2 regions of the Pseudomonas sp. MAG733B genome follow, and region 2 is predicted to be linked to the other one. Evidence: riboswitches for the same ligand, from Rfam matches in the RefSeq annotation. Region 2 holds a riboswitch; the other holds the start of a gene.

Region 1 (3,399 bases), 1.4 Mb from region 2:
GCTTCGTCCCGGGCGACGGCAATGCGCACGCCGGCTAGCAGCGGCTCGGCCGTCATCACGTCCGGCGCGGCGAACTCAACTGCTGGCGGCAGCGCTACCTCGCAACTGCTGGCCAAGGCATCGGCCGCCGCGTCGAGACGTACATCGAGATCATTCAACTCGCTGGCCTGCACCAGTCCGAGGTGGCGACTCGGCAATTCGATCCCGGTCTCCCGAGACAATGCGCCGTACCAACGCAGACCTTCAGTCAGGCTGCCTTCGAGCAACTGTGCATGACGCAGGGTGCCGACGCGGTTGGCCAGGACACCGGCAAACGGCAAGTCCGGCTGATAACGCGCCAGCCCCAAGGCCAATGCGCCAAAGGTCTGGGCCATGGCCGTGCCGTCGATCACGCCGAGCACCGGCACACCGAAGTGTCGCGCCAGATCAGCGCTGGACGGCGTGCCGTCGAACAGCCCCATCACGCCTTCGATCAGAATCAGATCGGCTTCGCCCGCCGCTTCCCACAACAGGCGACGACTTTCCTGCTCGCCGACCATCCACATGTCCAGTTGATAGACCGGCGCACCGCTGGCGCGCTCGAGGATCATCGGGTCGAGAAAGTCCGGGCCGCATTTGAACACGCGCACCTTGCGCCCCTGATTACGATGCAAACGGGCGAGCGCGGCGGTGACGGTGGTCTTGCCCTGACCGGAGGCCGGCGCGGCAATCAGTACTGCCGGGCAGTGTCGACTGTTTTTCATAAAATAGTATTCACAGCTCGACGCCTTTTTGCGCTTTGATACCGGCCTGGAAGGCGTGCTTGATCATGCCCATCTCGGTGACGGTGTCAGCCAGTTCCATCATCTCCGGCTTGGCGCCGCGACCGGTGACCACCACGTGCTGCATCGGCGGGCGCGCCTGCAAATCGCTGAGTACTTGATCGAGATCGAGGTAGCCGTGCTTCAGGGCGATGTTCAACTCATCCAGCACCACCAGGCCGATGGACGGATCGCGCAGCAGTTCCTGCGACACGGCCCAGGCGGCTTGAGCGGCAGCGATGTCGCGTTGGCGATCCTGAGTTTCCCAGGTAAAGCCCTCGCCCATCACATGAAAACGCACCTGCTCCGGGAAGCGTCGGAAGAACAGTTCTTCGCCCGTGCTGTTGCGGCCCTTGATGAACTGCACCACGCCGCACTGCATGCCGTGGCCCATGGCGCGAGCGAGCATGCCGAACGCCGAGCTGCTCTTGCCTTTGCCGTTGCCGGTCAGCACCAGCAGCAGGCCGCATTCGTTCGGGGAATTGGCGATGCGTTCGTCGATCACGGCTTTTTTGCGCAGCATGCGCGCCAGATGACGTTCGTCACGATCAGGGGTATCAGTCATGGGGGAGCTCTCCGTTGAGGCAGGAATAACGGCGGGCAGGCACAAGAATAGATGGCAAGAAGCCTGGCATCGCCCACCGTGATGCCGCTTGGATGGATCAGGCCGGTCTCCGGGCTCATGAGCGGCGTTGGCCGGACTGCGTGCCTTCCCATGTCGACAGTCGACACAGTGGCGCAAAACGCAGTTTTCACTCATTTACCGTTGCGGGGGCAGCGCCGGGATCGCGAGGCTTCATATATCGAAGCGACCACTCACCGACTTCCCTGTTTCACTCTGTCGACCCAAGCCACAGAGCACCTGAAACAAGCCGCGAAGGTTAGAGGGTTGGGGGTGGAGCGTCAATTGAAGACGGGGCGCGAAAGCGAATAACTGCCGCCGATCAGCAATTTGACGTCAATCTTGTGCCACACTCCGAGCAGTGATATCAAAGAGCCACAACCTCACAACACAATAACAAGGGTGAGCCCCATGCAAGGCATGATCATCAGCAATCCGAAGCTCGAATTCCTGCGCCCGGTGCTGGAGCGCTGGTTTGACTGTATCGACCGCTACAACGCCGTGCGCGGCGATAACGAAACGCCCTACTGGCTCGACGAAAAGGCCAACCTCGGCCTGCTTTCCTCCGCCGCGTGGATGGCCGAGATGATCACCCTGCAGCAATCGCCCACCCGCAAACAGCTCGAAGAAGGCGAGCGCAATGCTCGCGCCGACCTGTTCATCGCCACCCCCGAAACACGCGCCTGGCTGCAGGCCACGCAACGCTGGCCACGGGTCAACAGCCTGAACCTGACCCAGGCGCTGCATGACATCACCAGCGATGCCAAGCGCATCAGCTACGCCAGCGACCTGAAACTCGGCTGCCTGTTCGTCGCACCGCAAAAACTCCAGCATGGCGCTACCCCGGAAGAACTCCAGGACATGGTCGATGACCTGCAAAAAGAGCACACCTGCGCCGTGGCCTGGTATTTCCCCTACGCCTATCGCAAATTGCGCAACGAAGCGGGTCACTATCACCCTGGTATCGCCGTTCTGTTCAAGGAAGCGCGCAGCTGAAGGTTGAACCATCCTGCGTCCATGCTTCTCTATGATTAAATCAAGGCACTCATAGGGAAGATCAGCAATGCGCACGTCTCAGCTCGTATTCGTTGTCGCTCTCGCCGGAGGGCTCGCCGCTTGCGGTGAAACCTCCAGCCTGCAAGTCTCCGACGGCACCGGCCCGTCGCCCAAGTTGCCCGAACCCAATAAAACCCTGTTCCCGACGATGAACATCGCCCCGGCGATAGGCTGGCCGGACGGCGCAAAACCTGTGGCCGCCAGCGGCACGCAAGTCGCCGCGTTTGCCGAGGACCTCGATCATCCGCGCTGGTTATACGTGTTGCCCAATGGCGACGTACTGGTCGCCGAAACCAACGCGCCGCCCAAACCCGATGACAACAAAGGCATCAAGGGCTGGATCACCAAGAAAGTCATGGGCCGCGCCGGCGCGGACGTACCGAGCCCGAACCGCATCACGCTGCTGCGCGACACCAACCACGACGGCATCGCCGAAACGCGCACGGTGTTCCTGGAAAACCTCAATTCACCCTTCGGCATGACCCTGGTCGGCAATGACCTGTACGTTGCCGATACCGATCGACTGCTGCGTTTCCACTATGAAACCGGCGACACGGCCATCAAGTCGCAGCCGATCAAAGTCGTCGACCTGCCGGGCGGAACGCTGAATCACCACTGGACCAAAAACGTCATCGCCAGCCAGGACGGCAGCAAGCTGTACGTCACGGTTGGCTCGAACAGCAACGTCGGCGAGAACGGCATGGATCAGGAAGAAGGACGCGCGGCGATCTGGGAAGTGGATCGCGCCACCGGCAACCACCGGATCTTCGCCTCAGGCTTGCGCAACCCCAACGGCATGGCCTGGGAACCGCAAAGCGGCGCGTTGTGGACAGCGGTAAACGAGCGCGATGAGATCGGCAGCGACCTGGTGCCGGACTACATCACCTCAGTCAAGGACGGCGGGTTCTATGGCTGGCCGTT
Region 2 (3,399 bases):
CACAGGCTGCGGTTGCGGTCACGCCGGGGATGATTTCGAACGCGATGCCGAGTTCGCGCAGGTGGCGAATCTGCTCGCCGATGGCGCCATACAGGCTCGGATCGCCGGAATGCACCCGCGCCACATCCTGGCCGTTGGCGTGGGCGGTCTTGATCAAATCGATGATCTGTTCCAGGTGCAGTTCGGCGCTGTTGACCACCGTTTCGGCGTGATGGCCTTCAAGCACCGCAGCGGGCACCAGTGAGCCGGCATAGATGATCACCGGGCAGCTGCGAATCAGCCGCTGGCCTTTGACGGTAATCAGTTCCGGGTCGCCGGGACCTGCGCCAATGAAGTAGACGGTCATCGTCGGTTCCTGTGGGAAAAAGGGGCTGCGCAAGGCTTCAGATGAAGATTGCTCATGATCGAATGCGTGGATTATCGGGGATTTTATGCAGCGCTGGCCAATGCCAGGGTGGCCTGGGCGTATTTTTGTCGCGGGATCAAAAGCTTGGCCGGTGCGTTGGCCAGTTGTTCGGCCAAGGCCAGGGCGGCGCTTTCCGCCACGCCATAGCAGCCGGTGCGCTCGAATGCGATCTCGGAATGGTGACTCAGTTGAGGCTGATAACCGGCCAGTTGTTCGCTGCTGAAATACATCAGCGGCAGCGCCAGTTGTTCAGCCAACTCGATCAGCGCCGGTTCATCACGCTTCAAGTCGATACTGGCCAGGGCCTTGATTTGATGCAGCCCGATTTGATGCGCTTGTAACGCCTGATCCAGCAGCGCCCGCAACGTATTGAGGGGGCAGCCGCGCTGGCAGCCCAGGCCGACCACCAAGGTCGGCGCTGCGCTGACATCAGTCATGCGTGGTATTGACCATCGCTTTTGCGGCGGAACAACCAGGCGCTGATCAGGCCCAGGGCCAGCCAGAACGCCACGTTGGTCAGCTGCGAAGCGATTTTGAATTGGGCTTCCAGTGCTTCCGGCGCGAGCATCGAATGCACTTCCGGTTGCGGTGCGCCAATCACATGAGGAACGGCGATGATTGCTGCGCCAAGGATTTTCATCAGCCAGTGGCGGCTGAACACGATCAGGGCGATGCCGACAGCGGTGGACGCGGCAGTGCCGATCCACCAGATCTGTCGTTGTGCCAGATCGGCGGCAGCGGTGCCTGGCAGTTCAGGCGGCAGGCCGAGGGTTGGCGCCAGTACGAAGGTCGCGTAACCGGCCAGGCCCCAGAGCAGGCCCTGAGAAGTTTTGGTCGGTGCGCGCAGGGTGTAGAGGCCAGCGAGCATCAGGGCGAAACCGACAGCCACCACCAGATTGCCGCCAGTGGTCGACAGCACGCGCTGCCAGCCGTCTTCCGGCTCCCAGGCTTCGGCATCGTGGGTGTGAGCGGCGACAGCGCCCTCGGCGTGGGTATGTTCGTGGACTTCAAGAGCGGCCGGTTCGGATTTCTCGTAGGTTTCGGCCTGCAAAATCAGCGGGGAGACCCAGAAGCTTTGCAGCAGGGTGAGCAGCAGGGCGGCGAGCAGCCCGGTGAAACCTGCGGTTTGCGCAATACGCTTGATCATGTCGGCAGGTCTCAATGGCACGGGAATGCAGAGCTGTGGCGGGTATCGTGCGCGGCGTTGTGCACCGCTTCGATGTGCGAGAAACCGGCGAAATACACCAGGCACGCGCCAAGGATCGACGCACAAACGGCGGCGGTCAGGCGTTGAGTCAAGGTTGTGGTGGCGCTGGAAGAGCTGCTGTGGCCGGTGCTGCTGATGATCGACATGGCGTTTCCCTCTGGTCTGTCAGCGGGGAATCAAAAGCGCATGCAGAGCCTCCGCACGACCGGGCGCGCAGAGATTCGAACAGCGCCCGCCCACCGCGGGTTTGTCATTCAGTGATTGTGTTTTCACTTTGTGTTGCGGGCCGGTCTCCGGGCTCACGAGGGGCGCAGGCGTCTGCCTGATCCTGCAAGCATCACCTTCCCATGCCTGATCGGCACAGTGGATTCGACGCTTCGCTCGCTTACCGTTGCGGGGGCAGCACCGGACTGACATGGCTTTGAGTAAAGCACATGATTCACCGGTTTCCCGTTTCACCCTGTGAAGGGCACCCGTAACAAGGCGTGTAGGAGAGCATGGGCGAGGGTTGGACGTCAATTGGCAAGGGTTCTCGTTTGAGCTTCTGTGGCGAGGGAGCTTGCTCCCGCTCGAGCGCGAAGCGGTCGCAATCGGATTCATGTGTTCTTCCTGTAGAAACGCGGCGCTCGGTTTCACGACGGCTTCGCCGCCGAGCGGGAGCAAGCTCCCTCGCCACAGATGATCGCATTCTCCGCTTGAACATTGACCCGCCCCAATACCATGCGTAGCCTTGCGCTTTCGAGGTTCTTCGGCGTTTGTCGAAGCTAAGAAGGGAACGCGGTCAATGCCGCGGCTGCCCCCGCAACTGTGAACGGTGATGTTCGCTGCCACGCCACTGCACGCTCAACCCTTGAGCCCGCGGGAAGGCGCAGCAAACGCCAGTCAAGCGACTGGCACACCGTCAGCCAGGAGACCTGCCTCGATACAGATTCTCACTACAACCGGGCGGGGTGATCCGGTGGCGAACGCTTCCGGCGCGCATGTGCGTTGCCGGTACTCGTCCCGTATGCCCGCCACCTTGCCAAAGGGCATCCGATGAAAACACTGGCCAAACTCCCCGTCACCATCGTTACCGGCTTCCTCGGCTCGGGCAAAACCACCTTGCTGCGGCACATGCTCGACAACGCTCAGGGCCGCCGCATCGCGGTGATCGTCAACGAGTTCGGCGAGCTGGGCATCGACGGTGAAATCCTCAAGCAGTGCTCCATCGGTTGCACCGAAGAAGAGGCCAATGGCCGCGTCTATGAACTGGCCAACGGCTGCCTGTGCTGCACCGTCCAGGAAGAATTCTTCCCGGTAATGCGCGAACTGGTCGCCCGTCGTGGCGATCTCGACCACATCTTGATCGAAACATCCGGTTTGGCTCTGCCGAAACCGCTGGTGCAAGCCTTCCAGTGGCCGGAAATCCGCAGTGCCTGCACCGTCGACGCAGTCATCACCGTGGTCGACAGCCCGGCCGTGGCCGCCGGCACTTTCGCCGCGTTCCCGGATCAGGTCGATGCCCAGCGCAAACTTGATCCGAACCTGGACCACGAATCGCCGCTGCACGAATTGTTCGCCGACCAACTGTCCAGCGCCGACCTGGTGATCCTCAACAAGGCCGACCTGATCAGCCCGGAAGACCTGGCCCGCGTGCGCCTGGAAGTGGCTGAAGAATTGCCGCCAGCGGTGAAAGTCATCGAAGCCAGCAGCGGTCGCCTGCCACTGGACGTGCTGATCGGCCTTGGCGCCGGTTCCGAAGAGCACATCGACAGCCGTCACAGTCACCACGATCACCACCACGACG

Evidence for each region. A riboswitch is a leader RNA that binds a small molecule or an ion and turns the genes downstream of it on or off. The one in region 2 is predicted to bind cobalamin.
Region 1: another riboswitch for cobalamin. It lies ahead of cobO (cob(I)yrinic acid a,c-diamide adenosyltransferase); the one in region 2 lies ahead of V6Z53_RS18575 (CbtB-domain containing protein).

Annotation. Positions count from the first base shown of each region.
Region 1 is NZ_CP145732.1:5,450,028-5,453,426, forward strand. It holds gene V6Z53_RS24825 (cobyrinate a,c-diamide synthase) at 1-743, opposite strand, end outside; gene cobO (cob(I)yrinic acid a,c-diamide adenosyltransferase) at 754-1,365, opposite strand; cobalamin riboswitch at 1,448-1,681, opposite strand; gene V6Z53_RS24835 (hypothetical protein) at 1,834-2,418, shown strand; gene V6Z53_RS24840 (sorbosone dehydrogenase family protein) at 2,486-3,399, shown strand, end outside.
Region 2 is NZ_CP145732.1:4,063,176-4,066,574, reverse strand. It holds gene cobM (precorrin-4 C(11)-methyltransferase) at 1-346, opposite strand, end outside; gene V6Z53_RS18585 (cobalamin biosynthesis protein) at 430-843, opposite strand; gene V6Z53_RS18580 (CbtA family protein) at 840-1,553, opposite strand; gene V6Z53_RS18575 (CbtB-domain containing protein) at 1,565-1,759, opposite strand; cobalamin riboswitch at 1,880-2,105, opposite strand; cobalamin riboswitch at 2,338-2,550, shown strand; gene cobW (cobalamin biosynthesis protein CobW) at 2,649-3,399, shown strand, end outside.